One region of the Arthrobacter sp. SIMBA_036 genome, then DNA from elsewhere that is predicted to be linked to it. Evidence: riboswitches for the same ligand, from Rfam matches in the RefSeq annotation. Region 1 holds a riboswitch; each other region holds the start of a gene.
The links. Region 1 has a riboswitch for cyclic di-AMP ahead of SB659_RS08720 (hypothetical protein). Riboswitches for the same ligand answer to the same signal wherever they lie in the genome.
Positions count from the first base shown of each region.

Region 2: it holds a riboswitch for cyclic di-AMP, as region 1 does, so the genes downstream of both, SB659_RS04510 (C40 family peptidase) here and SB659_RS08720 (hypothetical protein) in region 1, are expected to answer to the same signal.
Region 3: it holds a riboswitch for cyclic di-AMP, as region 1 does, so the genes downstream of both, SB659_RS09885 (hypothetical protein) here and SB659_RS08720 (hypothetical protein) in region 1, are expected to answer to the same signal.
Region 4: it holds a riboswitch for cyclic di-AMP, as region 1 does, so the genes downstream of both, SB659_RS11445 (hypothetical protein) here and SB659_RS08720 (hypothetical protein) in region 1, are expected to answer to the same signal.

Region 1 covers NZ_JAWRXG010000005.1:124,184-127,915, forward strand. The annotation lists gene SB659_RS08710 (universal stress protein) at 1-130, opposite strand, end outside; gene SB659_RS08715 (FAD-binding protein) at 549-1,250, shown strand; gene SB659_RS08720 (hypothetical protein) at 1,356-2,150, opposite strand; cyclic di-AMP (ydaO/yuaA leader) riboswitch at 2,154-2,337, opposite strand; gene SB659_RS08725 (copper resistance protein CopC) at 2,454-3,089, opposite strand; gene SB659_RS08730 (NCS2 family permease) at 3,206-3,732, shown strand, end outside.
Region 2 covers NZ_JAWRXG010000002.1:397,000-400,731, forward strand. The annotation lists gene SB659_RS04505 (NlpC/P60 family protein) at 1-582, opposite strand, end outside; gene SB659_RS04510 (C40 family peptidase) at 682-1,386, opposite strand; cyclic di-AMP (ydaO/yuaA leader) riboswitch at 1,448-1,614, opposite strand; gene SB659_RS04515 (M23 family metallopeptidase) at 1,753-2,577, opposite strand; cyclic di-AMP (ydaO/yuaA leader) riboswitch at 2,582-2,823, opposite strand; gene SB659_RS04520 (metal-dependent transcriptional regulator) at 2,965-3,660, opposite strand.
Region 3 covers NZ_JAWRXG010000006.1:70,582-74,313, reverse strand. The annotation lists gene SB659_RS09890 (glycosyltransferase) at 1-352, opposite strand, end outside; gene SB659_RS09885 (hypothetical protein) at 524-1,402, opposite strand; cyclic di-AMP (ydaO/yuaA leader) riboswitch at 1,407-1,590, opposite strand; gene SB659_RS09880 (ATP-binding protein) at 1,699-3,192, opposite strand; gene SB659_RS09875 (response regulator transcription factor) at 3,196-3,732, opposite strand, start outside.
Region 4 covers NZ_JAWRXG010000007.1:143,564-147,295, reverse strand. The annotation lists gene SB659_RS11460 (alpha/beta fold hydrolase) at 1-222, shown strand, start outside; gene SB659_RS11455 (DUF6480 family protein) at 345-605, shown strand; gene SB659_RS11450 (ATP-dependent DNA ligase) at 626-1,690, opposite strand; cyclic di-AMP (ydaO/yuaA leader) riboswitch at 1,886-2,035, shown strand; gene SB659_RS11445 (hypothetical protein) at 2,050-3,153, shown strand; gene SB659_RS11440 (PucR family transcriptional regulator) at 3,298-3,732, opposite strand, start outside.

The DNA.
Region 1 (3,732 bases):
CCCTCGCTGCCCAAACCAAGGCGCACTTTCCATGCTCGGATCCGTCAACTCCGACCACGATGCCACCAGGCGCCACTGCCTGGTCCTCGCGGTCATTCGGCTCATTGATGTGCCTGCCGTGCTGGTCCATGGGGGCCCGCCTCTCCACCTACTGCTTGATGTTCCGGCTATTCTGCCAGAGGTTTCTTCCTACGGCTTCCCGCAGGCACTGGTGTCAACAACCGGGGCGAAAGATCTCAAGGAATCTCTTCCGCCAATGCCCACTATTCTCGGTCCACAGGGCCTAATCAAGGCGACTTTGGGCTATGTGGGTAACGGTCCGGGCTCAGTTCTTGGACCCCGTTATTGCGGTCCGCCAGGACGCCGAAAAACGCCTCCTTGAAAGCTATCCTTGGCCGAAAAAGTTCGGTAGTGTTCGAGTCACTGAATGGACGGGGAATGTGTTTCACAACACACCTCGGCCATTAGCTGCGGCCGCTTGGGATTTCCGACTGGGCCCACGCGCAGCCCGAACAGCACCGATGTCAAGGAGGAACCACGCAGTGTCACTGACGCCTGATTCCGGCATGGAACGTACCACCACCGTGGTCATTGGAGCCGGCCTCTCCGGCTTGGCAGTGGCCAGTGAGCTTAGCCGCCACGGAGTCGGTTCCATCGTTCTAGACGGCTTCGGCGCCTTGTCCGCTTCCGGACAGAACGTCAACACGGGAATGCTTCAGCGATGCGACGCGGGTGACCCTGGAACCATCCAAGAACGCCACGAGATCCTCCGGCACTTGCGCAACTACGCCGCCAACCACCACATAGATGTGCGCAATGCCACGCGTGCACTCCGCCTTGATTTCCTCGGGCGTGAACCATCCGCGCAACTCGGTTACGGGCTGTCCAAAAGCTTCACGGGGGCTGCTGCCAACGCGGCGTTGGAGCTCTCAGGCCCCATGGAAGCCGCCCCGCGCCAATGGGCTGTCCATACAGCGGACGGCATTCTGTTGGCGGATCACATAGTGGTGACGCGCTGCGCACAAAGCCAACTGCGTCGCATGCTGTCCGAACTGGGGATCGCCCTGGGCCAGAACTTTGCCACGGCCATGCGTGCCCTGGGAATGCACCTCGTGGGCGTCGGTGAACTCATTGCGCCCAGCCCCAAGGAGGTGCTCCGGCAAGCCAAGGCCGTGGGGCAGGCGATTTCGTCAAAGGTCGCTTTGCCTGGCGGATCCCTTTCCACTGGCTCCCGTATGGCCATCGCCTGAGACTTAATCGCACAACTGCGAACACCAAAGACCGGCACGGTCGAAAGACGCTAGTCCTCCACCATGCCGGCCTTTGGTTTGCTGCCTAAAGCTGCAGCCTGAAGCTTATGCGCCCGCGCGCACGTACGTGACAGGTCCGACGGCGGTCATCCAGCTAACAGGGTGGATGCCGGTCTGGTTGCCGTTGATGCCACCGCTGATGGCCTGACCGTTGCCAATGTAAATGGCAACGTGACCGGACTGGACGATCATGTCGCCCGGCAACGGTGAGCTGACTACCTTGCCGTAGTTCAGGAACTGCAGGGGCGCGAGGTCCCCAACAGGGATGCCAGCCGAGCCAAGGGCCCTTTCCACCATGGCAGTGCAATCCTGCATGATGCCGATCTGCGCGTATGCCGAGGCGACCATGGCGGCGTTTACACCGCTGGCCGGCGCGGCGGCCGCAGGAGCTACAGGCGCTGCAGCCGGTGCGGCTGCAGTGGCCTTGACGGCAACGGGTGCTGGAGCAACAGCTGCGGCGACTGCCTTCTTGGCGACCGGGGCCTGAGCGGCGGGAGCGTCGACGACGGGGGCCGGCTTTTCGACGACCGGGGCTGCCTCGGAGGCAACAGTGGGACGCTCGAAGTTGACGGTTGCCGTAGCTGCAGCGGTGACGACCTGGTTAGGCGCCCCGGTGACGTGTTCCGCTACGGTGGCGGGGCTGGAATCCCGCTGAACGGGCGGCTCGGCAGCGTGTGCCGCTACGGTGCCGGTCAAGACCAAGCCCGACGCCGCGGCGATCACGGCGGCCTGGCGACCAGCGCCGGACGCGTTGCCGGCAACGGCCTTGGAGATGGAAATAAAAGGATTAGGACGTACGGTGTCCGCCTTACGACGGCCGCGAAGAATGCGTGAAGACATGAAAGAGCCTCTCCCGATGCCTGCGAGGTTAGCTGTCGGATTCGGATGGGAGTCACCCGGCCACGATCCCCCGCTGTGCAGCGGAAGCCTCGTGGCTTCACCCCAAGGCACGCTCGAAAGCGACCTAAATTGGGTTCCCCGTCTCTGCCGTGGTTTGTCTGCGAACGGATTCCGGGACTGCGGCAGAGCTAGGCAATCAGTCCGGAAGTGCCCGCTACGTGGAACAGGCACAGTTACAACCGTACGGGATCCTTCCGGCAAAGTCACATTTCTGTAACGGACAGGCTTCCTGCTCAGGCTTCCCTACTCAGGCTGGTCGTCGCCGTCTGCCTCGTCCGGGACTGCCAGTTTGCGGCGCGCAGTCACTGCCAGGTACGCCACTATGCCAACTGCGACCACAGCCAGGCCCACTATGCTCCAAGGAAACGGCTCGGACGAGTCCTGGGCACGCACGCCCTCGCCCGCCCGAGGCGCACTGCTGCTGCCGGGAGCCGCTTCGCCCGCAGTCGGGACCGCCGCCAAGGCGGACGGCACCGCAGCGCCGCCTGCCGACGTCGTACTTCCAGTGGTTGCCGTGAAGCTGAAGGTGCCTTCAATGGGATGCGAGTCGGAGCTGACCACGCGCCATACAACCGTGTATTTGCCCGCCGGGGCACCGGAACGCAACTTTTGCACGGCTTGGTTGTCGATTATTTCGACGGCGCCGTCCGCCCAGTTCTGCCCGCCCTCGCTAACGGTGACGCCGGATCCGATGGCCAGCGGCGGGTTGTTGAACGTGATCGAAACCGACGCTGGAACCTCTGCCACGGTGGCACCGTTCGCTGGTGCCGTTGACTCAGCGACATCGTGCGCGGACGCTGGCGCTGCTGAAAACAGCAAAGCGCCGGCGAAGGCAAGAGCTGCGACGACGGCGGCCAGAAGCGTGCGGGTTGTACGCATTTGGGGCGGTTTCTCCTAGTGTTGGCTTCCTTACAGAGTAGGCGAATGGTCACAGGCACCCGCTCCGCGGGGCATAGGATTTGATAGCACACTCCCCCCGAACCCCGGAGACCTTCATGCTGAAACAAGGTTCTGCCCTTGACCGCTACTTCAAGATCACCGAACGCGGATCCACGTACTCGCGGGAAATCCGGGGCGGGTTCGCGACGTTCTTCGCCATGAGCTACATCGTGGTTTTGAACCCTCTCATCCTTTCGGGCGCCGATTCCGGCGGGGGTACCTTGGGGTCGGCTGCTGTTGCGGCGACCACTGCCTTCGTTGCAGGCATCCTGACAATCCTCATGGGCGCCTGGGCCAAACACCCATTTGCCTTGGCCACCGGCTTGGGCGTTAACGCCTTTGTAGCGGTCACGGTTGCCACGCACCCGGGCCTTACCTGGCCGGACATGATGGGTTTGGTGCTCCTCTCCGGCCTGACCATGCTGATCCTGGTCCTGACCGGTTTCCGGACGGCTGTGTTCAAGGCAGTTCCCGATGCCCTAAAGACCGCGATCGTGGTGGGCATCGGCTTCTTCATTGCCTTGATCGGGCTCGTGAATGCTGGCTTTGTCCGCCGGATCCCCGACGCCGCCCACACCACGGT
Region 2 (3,732 bases), on a different contig from region 1:
AGGCCAGTCGTGGAAGTGGATGCCCACGGCAGCCAGCGAGTTGGTGACCAGCATGGTGCAGTCCTGGTTCACGCCCAACTGCGCGTAGGCGGCTGCAGCAATTGCAGCACCGAGGCCGCTGGAGGCAACCGGAGCCTTGGTAGCGCTGGAGGTGGAGTTCACAGCCAGGGTTGCGTTACCGCCGGTGGTGGCAGTGGTCGCGGGGGCACTGGCCTGAGCAGCTGCCGTCGGCGCAGCTTCCGCCTTGGCAGGAGCCTGCTCAACCACGGGGGCCGGAGCTTCTACCGTGGTGATCACGGGGCTCTCGTAAGAGATGGCAACAGTGGAATCAGCTGCGATCGTTGCCTGTGCTACCGGCTGGACGTCGAGGGTGGACGTGGAGGTCGACTCACGCTGAACGTTCGTATCAGCCGCGTTGGCAGCTACACCGCTGGTCAGGACAAGGCCTGAAGCGGCGGCAATTACTGCGGCTTGGCGGCCGACGCCACCTGCGTTCTCACTGACTGCTTTTGCGATGACGGCAAGCGAGCTCGTCTTGGGAGCTTCCGCGCGGTGCCGTGCAACCTTGTTTGCACTGATCATGATGTTTTTCTCTTTCGTATCCGCGCTATGGGGTTACGCGCGGGTAGTGACCGACCAGCACTTGGGGGAATGCTGCTCAGTCGTGAACTGGGTGTTTTTCTAGCGGAGAGTGAAGAAGGAGGATGTACCCGTGGCAGCTGCTGCATGCAGCAACGTGCCCTGGCTCGGGTTCAAGGCGCTGATCATCATGCCGTTGCCAACGTAGATGCCAACGTGGGCTCCGCCATTCTGCATGACGAGATCGCCAGGAGCAGGAGTGTTGGTGGGCTTCATGACAGTCCAGGCGTTCGTGCGTGGGATGCTGATGCCGGCCTGGGCGTAGACCCACTGAGTGAAGCCGGAGCAGTCCCAACCGTTGGGCGTGGTGCCGCCCCAAACGTAGGGGTGGCCGATGCCGGTGTAGGCGATTGCTGCCAGGCCCGAAGCTGCGGCGCTGGAAACGCCATCCTTGGCTACGGCCGACTGTGCGGTAACAGTTTCCGACGTGCCTGCGTTGTTCGTGGCGCCTGTAGCGGCCTGGGTTGAGGCATCGGGAGTCTCGGCAACTGCCTGGACAACCTTCGGAGCCTCCTGCGTGGCCACAACGGGGCTCTCGAAGGCAACGGTGGCGGTGGGCTCCGCGGTTACCACTGCTGTGGCTACCATCTGCTGGGTACCGGAGGCTTCCGAAGCGGAAACGCCGGTGTCGGCAGCCTGCGCGGGCAAACCAACGCTGAGAATGAGACCGGAGGCTGCTGCCAACACGACGGCCTGGCGGCCTACTGTACCTGCGTTGGAAGAAACAGCCGTAGAAAGAGTGTTCAAGGGGTTCTTACGAACCGCTTGGGCGCGGTGGCGCGCAGGGGTAGTGCGTGATGACACGTAGGTAGCCTCTCCCAATGCCTGCGAGGTGAGCTGTCGGATTCGGATGGGAGTCATCCGGCCGCGCTGCTTCAGAGAAGCTTTGCGACTTAACCCCAAGGCCTTCTTGCGAAGACCAGAAGTGGTTCCCCCGCCCCTGCCAGACGATTTTGCGAACGGAACTCGAGCGGTGGCAGAGCTAGGCAATCCACTCAAGTGCACCGGCCCCCTAAAAAGCCGATGCGTTATGTACGGTACAACAGTTGAACGCGAATGTCACATTCAGGTCACGAGCGGCCTCATGGAATCGAGAGATGGCCATCACGTTGGTCAGAGCCAGCCCATGGGGTCAACGACTTCGCCATTGACCTGGACTTCAAAGTGGAGGTGGCAGCCTGTGGAGGCTCCCGTGGTGCCGCTGAGGGCCACGACGTCGCCGCGGCTGACCGTCTGGCCCACCTTGACGTTGAAGGACGACAGGTGGTTGTAGGTAGTTTCCAAGCCGTTTCCGTGATCTATGACCACACGGTTGCCGCCACCGTACTCGTGCCATCCTGCGAAAGTTACTTTGCCGGCCGCGGCAGCATGGACCGCGGTGCCGCACTGCGCCACGAAGTCTTGGCCGCGGTGGAAGTCACCGGTGCCGCCCGTCAGCGGACTGACGCGGTAACCGAACGGCGATGCGGTGACAAGCGTGTCCAAGGGGGCACCCAAAGTGCCTTGGGACGATGAACGCTGGATGCTGGCCACAGACTGGGCGCTCAGTAGCTGCTTCAGCTTGCCATCGGGATCCGCTGCCGTGGAAACGGCAGCACGGCTGAAGTCGATTTTGGCCGATGCCGCTGCGGATACCTCCGGCTGGGTACCGGCTACAGACAGCGCAGACTCGGTTTGGCCAGAGTCCGAGGTAGCCATCATCGGGCTGGTGCCTGGCAGGCCGACTGTCAGCGCCAAGCCGGTAGCAGCAAGGGCGATGCCGGCTTTCTGACCTACTCCGCTGGCTGCGGCGAAGTCGGCCACTTGACGCAGCGGACCTTTCCGTCGCCGCTGGCGGCTGGCCTCGCGGGGCCGGATTTCCGTAGCAACGCGGGCAGGCCCCACCTCAGCAGCAGGGCCGGATGCGCGACGGCGGCCCCTGACGTTCTGCGATGTCAAACTCTATTCCTCTCTGAAAAGCCTGCGAAGTTAGCTGTCGGATTCGAGTCAGAGAGTTCAAAGACCCGGCCCGCGCTCAGCGCTCACGGCACACAGGTATCCCCAAGAGGACCTGTATCAGTGGGCACTTCTGCTGCGGACTTCACCCCAAGGCTGCTTCTTTAGACAGCCGCTAGTGGTTCCCCCGCCTCTGCCAGTAAGGGGTGGAACACCTGATCCGCTGGCAGAGTTCGGCTCCGGATCAGGTAACGCTTTGGTATCGGCGCCAATAATCAACTATAGGGGATTAAGTCCCCCAGTAATAAATTCGTTATCAACAGGGAAATAGTGATGGCAAGTCCTGCCACAGCAGGAGAATTGCAGCGGCGCTTAATGTTGCCCGGCGTATTAGCCGAGGGAAACAAAGACGTGGCCGGCGACCTCGGGAGGAAGTTCCAAGGCGCCTTCAATGCCGGGGACCCGAACGGAGATGTACTCGCCCACTCGCTCCAGTGACACTAATGCTCCTGGCCGGATTCCACCTTCATCCAACTGGGTCAACAGCTCCGGCTCCACTTGGATAGGTTCGGCGAGGCGGCTGATGAGCACCCGCGAATCGGAGCCGTAACCGTCCATGGCCTGCAGAAGGTTGACATCCGGGCGGTCCGCAGGGACGGCGGCCAAACCACCGATTGCTTCGAGCCCTGGGATCGGATTGCCGTAGGGAGATTCGGTGGGGTGCTCGAGAAGCTCGTAAAGCCTGCGTTCGACGCGTTCGCTCATAACGTGTTCCCAACGGCAGGCTTCGTCATGGACGTAGGCCCAATCCAATCCGATCACATCTGCCAAGAGCCGCTCGGCCAGCCGATGCTTACGCATAACTTCGGTGGCCCGCTTACGGCCCGCTTGGGTCAGTTCCAGGTGGCGGTCATTGGAAACTATGACCAGGCCGTCCCTTTCCATTCGTCCGATGGTCTGTGACACGGTGGGGCCGGAGTGTCGGAGACGCTCGGCAATGCGTGCGCGAAGGGCAACAATGTTCTCTTCTTCAAGCTCCAAAATGGTCCGAAGATACATCTCAGTGGTATCGATCAGATCCGTCATCCCGCTCAGCTCTCCTCGAACGCAGTCTCTTGCGTAGCTCCACCGTACCGCGCCCAACTCGGTGGGCGGGGC
Region 3 (3,732 bases), on a different contig from region 1:
GCCGCAGCGCGTTTCCACGGCCTTTTTCCTCGAATCGCATCACCGCGATTTCCGGGATTTCCCGGCCAAGTCTTTCCGCGATCCGGAGGGTGTTGTCCGTGCTTGCGTTATCGGCCACGGTGATGCGGAAGCTGTGGGGGAACGTGTCCGCAAGGTGCGCGTGCAGCCTGCGGAGGCAGGCTTCAACGTCGCTTTCCTCGTTGTGGACCGGGATTGTCACGTCAAGGACCGGAACGGCGGTGTGGGTATCAACCGGAGAGCGCCGCGCTTGCGCAAGCGGTACAGCGGAGGATGCCGGGTCCCATTGACGTGGGCTTGGTGGTGCGCCTGTTGCCGGATCTGTGAGCGTCATGTATCCAGCGTGGGGCAGCCTCGTATGAGTGCTTTAGGCGGAAGCTGTGATGTGACTGTGAAACCGGAATTGCCGCACCGTCCCCAGTGCCTACTGCAGCGGATGCTGTAGTGGACATGCAGGGACAGTGCGGCAATCAGGGCCAGTGCGGCGATGGTTAGCCGTGGTGGTTTAGTACCAGTTATTGGCCAAGTGGAACGCGAGGGCAGCCGAGGGGGAGCCGTAGCGTTGCTTGATGTAGTCCAGCCCCCACTTGATTTGGGTCTGGTAGTTGGTCTGCCAGTCAGCGCCGGCAGTAGCCATCTTGGAAGCGGGAAGGGACTGGACAATGCCGTAGGCACCGCTGGAAGCGTTGGTCGCGGTGGTCCGCCATCCTGATTCCCTTTCCCACAGGGCGTCCAAGGCGGTCATTTCGCCCTGGCTCCAGCCGTAGCTGGAGAGAATGCTTGCTGCATAGGCCTTGGCGCCGGCAGGATCGTCTACAGCCACGGGGGTGGCGGCAGCCTGCGCGGCAGCAGCGGTCTTGGCGGCGGCAGCGTCAGCCGCCTGCTTGGCGGCAGCATCGGCAGCAGCTTTTTGTGCGGCAGCGGCTTGGTCCGCAGCGGCCTTGTCAGCTGCTGCTTTCGCTGCTGCTGCTTGGTCGGCAGCAGCTTTGTCCGCTGCTGCCTTATCTGCCGCAGCCTTGTCAGCTGCTGCCTTGTCTGCAGCGGCCTTGTCTGCAGCGGCCTTGTCTGCAGCGGCCTGCCTGGCGGCGTCGGCCTTTGCTACAGCTTGTGCCACAGCGTCCTTAGCCTTGCTGTCAGACTGTGCGGACGACTGGGTCTCCGCTGCCTTGCTCATTTCAGGAAGAGTGAACGCCGCATTCGCGGCCTGGCCCAGCGATGCAACACCCAGCCCTGCGGCGATAACGCCGGCCACTACCGACATGCGGTAGCCGCTTTTACCCCGGCGGGCAGCGTTCTTTAGGACGGACTGCGACTTGGTCAGGGGTGTGCTGTGTTCGTCACGGTGGCGCGCGGAAGGGCGCGCCTGATCGTTAAATTCAGACATGGTTTGATTGCCTCTCAGCGCCTGCGGAGTTAGCTGTCGGGTTCGGATGAGGTCATCCGGCCGCGCATCACGCTGCGGCTTCACCCCAAGGGCCGGCACTAGGCCTGGCCCGGAGACTCTGGGTCCCCCGTCTCTGCCTCAAAGAAGAACGGACTCCGGGAAGTGGCAGAGCTCGGCGCATCCCGGAAGTGGGCCAGTTGGAGCGACCCACCCTTTCGACGGTACAGGACCCTTCGCCCAAAGTCACATTTAGGTAACAGAGATCACGATTGCGGAGAGTCGGCTTGCTCGTTTCGTTACGTCAGTCCGGTGTTCATTGACGGAAGACGCAAGGCGAACTCCGTCCGTCCCGGACGGGATGTCACTTCCACGTTCCCCCCATGTGCTCGGACTATGGACTCGACGATGGACAGACCCAGCCCCGAGGTACCTTCGGACCCCGACCTGGCAGCGTCTGCACGGGCAAACCTCGAGAAGATGCGGCGTTGAAAGTCCTCGGGTATGCCAGGGCCGTTGTCCGTCACGGAGACCACGGCGCTGCCGTCTGCCGAAAGCGATACACCGGTCACCACGGTAGTGCCCTGATCGGTATGTTTGCGGGCGTTCGAGAGCAAATTGGCCATCACCTGATGCAGTTGCGTCGCATCTCCCCGGACGGAGATCGGTTCATCGGGAAGCCGCAGTTGCCAGTGATGGTCCGGTGCCATGACTTTCTCGTCATTGACGGTCTCAATGACCAACTGCGTGAGGTCCACATCGGTGACATGCAGGGGTTGTCCCTCATCCAAGCGGGCCAGCAGCAGCAGGTCCTCTACCAGCGTGGTCATGCGCTCCGACTGGCTTTGGACGCGGGCCAACGATTTGCGGCCGTCATCGGTGAAAGTTTCCGTCATCCGCAGCAGCTCTGTGTAGCCACGGATGGCAGTGAGCGGCGTGCGCAGTTCGTGGGAAGCGTCCGCGACGAATTGGCGGACCTTGGTTTCGCTTTGCTGTCGGGCTTCCAAGGCGTTCGCTACGTTGTCCAGCATCTGATTCAGGGCATAGCCGACGCTGCCCACTTCCGTCCCTGGATGCGCGGCCGAAGGCGGCACCCGTACGCCCAGTGCCACCTCACCGGCGTCGAGCGGCAGACGGGATACTTTGGTGGCGACGTCGGCCAGTTGCTCGAGCGGACGCATGGTCCGTCGAATGACCACGGTGCCTGCGAGGCCAATCAAGACAAGGCCACCCAACGACACAAGGACCATGGTCCATACCAGCGAAGCCTCTGTGCTTTGTTTGTCAGCCAGCGGCAGGCCTGTCACGATCACGTCTCCGTAGGGGGTTTCGACGGCGACCAGGCGGTAGTCGCCGTTGGAGAGCGAACGGTCCACGGGCAGGTTCCCGCGGGGGAGTGACAAAAGTACTTGCTGATCCGCGGAGGACAACGCCACCCGGTTGCCGCCGGCATCGATGAGCCCGGAGCTGCTGACCGTGGTTCCGCTGATGCGGGCGTTGAGCGTTCCTGCGCCTTGGCCACGCGCTTCCAGCGGGTCAGGCCTTCCGGACGAGGGAAAGTTCGACGGCGCCCTTCCGAAGTCGTTCGCGCGGCCCGAGGCTTGTGCCAGCTGCATGTCGAGCTGCTTATTGAAAACCAAGTCCATGGACGCGTAGCTCACCAGCCCCACGGCACCGCAAATGGCGACCAAAAGGACCATGGCTACGAGGACCAAGCGGGTGCGCAAATGCCAGGTCGATGGATTGAGCCAGCTACGGTGCGGGGTCTTGGCTACTCCTGAGAGTGTGGTCAATTCTTAGTCCGCGGGCTTGATGACGTACCCCGCGCCACGCACGGTGTGAATCATTGGAGGATGGTTTGCTTCGATTTTCTTGCGCAGGTAGGAGATGTACAGTTCCACGATGTTGGCTTGGCCACCGAAATCGTAGTCCCACACCCTGTCCAGGATTTGGGCTTTGCTGACCACCCTTTTGGGATTTTCCATGAGGTAACGCAACAGGTCGAACTGCGTTGCGGTGAGGGGAATGTCCTCGCCGCCACGGGTGACCTCGCGGGTGTCAACGTTCAGCCGCAGGTCTCCCACCACCAGTTCCGCCGTGTCCATCGCCGCGACCCCCGAACGCTGGATCAGTCGGTGAAGTCGAAGGAGAACTTCTTCCATGCTGAAAGGCTTTGTCACGTAATCGTCCCCGCCGGCAGCTAGGCCCACGATGCGGTCCTGAACCGCATCCTTGGCCGTCAGGAACAACGCCGGCACCTCAGGGGCAAAGGCACGGATGCGGCCGAGGGCCTCGACGCCGTCGAATCCGGGAAGCATGACATCCAACACCAG
Region 4 (3,732 bases), on a different contig from region 1:
ACCCAGGCACGGTTAGCCGGGATTACGGTGCCGGTACTGATCCTCCGTGGAAGCCGCGACCACGTGGCCGGGCCGGAGTGGTGCCTGCGGCTCTCCAGGACTGTCCCCCAAGGACGCTTGGTGGAGATTCCCGGCGTCGGACATGTGGCCCAGCATATGCGCCGCAAGGCAGTGGCCGACGCCATTCGGAGCTTCGTCTCCGCGACGGCCCGCCACCGCTGAGCGGCGCCCCTGGAAGTGTACGACGCCGGCCGGTCACCCCGCCTGCCCTTGTTGGGTCCGTGTTGCCCGGCTAGGCTGGCCATATCAACGCAATAGTAAGTTTGCTTACGAAAGGGTTGCTCGTGACCAAGGACTCGAAGGAAGAAACACAAGGCTTCGGCGTAACCGGCGCTAAGGGACCCGTGGACACCACGGCTTCAGCGGACAGCATCCATGAAGACCCGGAGATGCGCCGGGATCGCGATGATGATCCCGCTGCCTCGGCAAACCCCGACCCCCTCAACGGCAACATCACCGGGCTGGAACCGGGAGGGGGCGTCCCGCCAGGTGAAACCCCGCCCGCCGAGGACAGTATGAGCATGGATCAAGGACACGACGAGTAACGCCGTAGCTACCCCGTAGACTACGTGAGCTTCAGGATCTCGCCGAGATCGTAATCGGCCGGTTCCTCCAGCTGGGAGTAGGTGCAACTACCGGGTGTCCGGTCGGTCCGCCACCGCCGGAACTGGGTGGTGTGCCGGAAACGATCGCCCTCCATATAGTCGTACGCCACTTCGATCACCAGTTCAGGGCGAAGCGGGACGAAAGAGAAGTCCTTGCCGCCGCTCCACCTGCTCTGGGCCCCAGGCATCCTGGAACCACCCGCCGCTTCATCTTGCGTGGCCCACTCACCCCATGGATGGTCGCCGAGGTCCACCTGGTACGGTTCCAACTCGGCCACCAGGCTCTCCCTTTTGGCCATGGGGAACGATGCCACCACCCCCACGTGGTGAAGCCGCCCGTCGTCGTCGTAAAGGCCCAGCAGCATGGACCCGACGACCTTTGCCGTCTTATGCCAACGGAAACCCGCCACCACGCAGTCCGCGGTTCGCACGTGCTTGGTCTTGAACATGACGCGCTTGTTGGGTTGATATGTGCCGTCAAGTGGTTTGGACAGCACGCCATCCAGCCCTGCGCCTTCCAGTTGGACGAACCACTCCTTGGCCCTCTCCAAGTCGGTCACTGCGGGGGTGATGTACACAGGGGGTTCGGCCGTGGAGAGTGCTTGCTCCAGGATTGCTCGGCGTTGCGAAAAAGGCCGACCCGTCAGGTCCTCGTCGCCTAACGCAAGGATGTCGAAGGCGACCATCGACGCCGGGGTCTTCTCCGCCAGCATCCGGACCCTGCTATCGGCAGGATGGATGCGTTGCTGGAGAACCTCGAATTCCAGCCTGTTGCCTTGGATCAGGACAATCTCGCCGTCGATGACGCACTTGTCCGGAAGGTTCCCCTGCAGCGCCGCCACGAGCTCCGGGAAGTACCGGGTCATGGGCTTCTCATTCCGGCTGCCGAGGACGATCTCGTCCCCGTCCTTGAAGACGATGGTCCGGAAGCCGTCCCACTTGGGCTCGTAGTGCCCAACATCGGGGATGTCAGGGACTGACTTGGCGAGCATGGGCGAGACGGGCGGCATCACGGGCAGGTCCATAGGTCAATGTCTACCTGCCCTGGCCCAGTGAAGCTAGTGTTCGGCGATGGATATCCGGCCGTGTTGCGGGCGGGACCTGTGACGACCGCGCAGCCGTTACATTAATGTGACTTTGTTTTCCGCCTAGGGTAACTTCATAGGGCGACCCGGAACTCCGCTGGGCCGTTTCCGGGCTGACGCCGAGCTCTGCCGCAATCCGGGATTCCGCTAGACCCACGGCAGAGACGGGGGACCCAGTGTTCCGGGCTTGTTCCCCGACAAGCCCTTGGGGTGTAGCCGCCAGCCGCGGCCGGACGGCCTCGTCCGAACCCGACAGCTAACCTCGAAGGCGTCGAGAGGCAACAACCATGTCCCCAACCATGGATCAGCCGCGACGCGCCCTGCGTGAGAGCGAGCGCGCCAAACCAACCGGCCGCCGTCGGGCGTCCACTGACAGTCCCGCAATTGCCGACCCGGCAGTACCGATGACCCGTGCGGCACGGCGTGCCGCCGAGCGGCAACGCGAGCACGCTTCCGGCGTGGGCATCGACGACGACGCCAGCCAAGCCGTTGACGCCGAACGACCCGCCGCAGCGGAGCCCCAGCCCAGGCAAACCGCGTTCGAGGAAACCGCGAGCGTCCCCGAAGCTCTGGCCGGAGAAGCCCTAGCCGCCGAAGCTCTGGCCACAGTTCAGATTCCAATCGTTCCGGCCGTTCAGCCCGCCACTACTGAAGCAGTCACGGCAGCCATCCCGCTCCAAACGGCCGAGGTCTCAGCGCTTCCGCACCACCGGCCGCGCCAATACAGTCGCGAACCATACGCGGTACTACACAAGGCCGCGTCAGTCCGCCACATGAGCCAGCGCATGGCCATGGTGGCTGGGGCATTGGGGCTCGCCTTGACTGTGGGCACGGTAGGCCAGGCTCTCGATCTTCCGTTCTTCGGCAGCGAAAGCAAGGTCACGGACGCCAGCGGCGGCGGCGCCGGTGACACGACTGCACAAACCACGGCCTCGATCTCCGGTGTTCCCGGTGGTTCCAGCACCGCATCCGCTGTGGCTGCCTCATCGGGTGCAACGCCATCTGCGGAGTCATCCGATGTCAGCCAAGCTGCCACTGTTCCGGACGCGCCGGATACCGCGGCGTCGTCGTCGCCCGCGGCCTCCGGCACCCCCACAGTTTCCCTTGCGCCGCCAGTGTGGGTTCCTTCGGCAGCCCAACCAGCAGCTCCGGGCACGCCAGCCGCACCCGCGCCTGTTCCTGCTCAGCCTGTTCCTGCCCAGCCAGTTGCTAGCGGCGCGGCTTCGGACAACGTCCCAGCACAGCCGCCCACCTCGACGCCTACTGCCACCTCAACGCAGCACCCCACGGCAACACCCACACCTCAGCCCACCGCCACCCAGGCCCCGAGCCCTGCACCGCAATCCTCGGGGCAGTCGGCGCTGGGATCCCTTCTCGGCACCGTCAAGAAGGCGCTCAAATGAGCCCTCGACTGCCTACAGCGTTCGGACACACTGGCTGGCATGGCCGGTACTGCCGCGCGAGCCGGACGGCCTTGGTTCGGGGCCGAATTGGCCGCTGGAGCTGCCAACGACTCCAGCGCTCCTGAGAGGCCCAGGGTCACGGGACTAGATCCTCGGCCTGCCGGCCCAGCGCCGTGCCTTCAACGCTGCGTGCAACTCAAGCCGAACCGCACCATTCACGGGATCTGCGCCAATGAGTTGGCGTATGCGGCCGAGCCTGTTGTAGACGCTGCTTCTGTGAAGGTGAAGCTTGGTGGCGACATCTTGGACCGAGCTGTCGTTGTCGTAAAGGAGTTCCAGCACCGGTAGGAGTTCACCGTTGCGGTCGTGATCCTCCAAAGCGCGGAAATGCACGCTGCTTGTGTCATCCCAGCCGCCTGGAGCCTGAAGTCGGTCGAAAAGTTGGTAAACGCCTACGGCCCTGACGTCCACGAGCTCGCCCAACGGCGGATCCACAGCGGCAGCTTGTGCAGCGACTTTTGACTGCCGGTACGCAGCACCAAGTTGCCGGATCACGTTGAACGGCTCGCTGATCCCCAA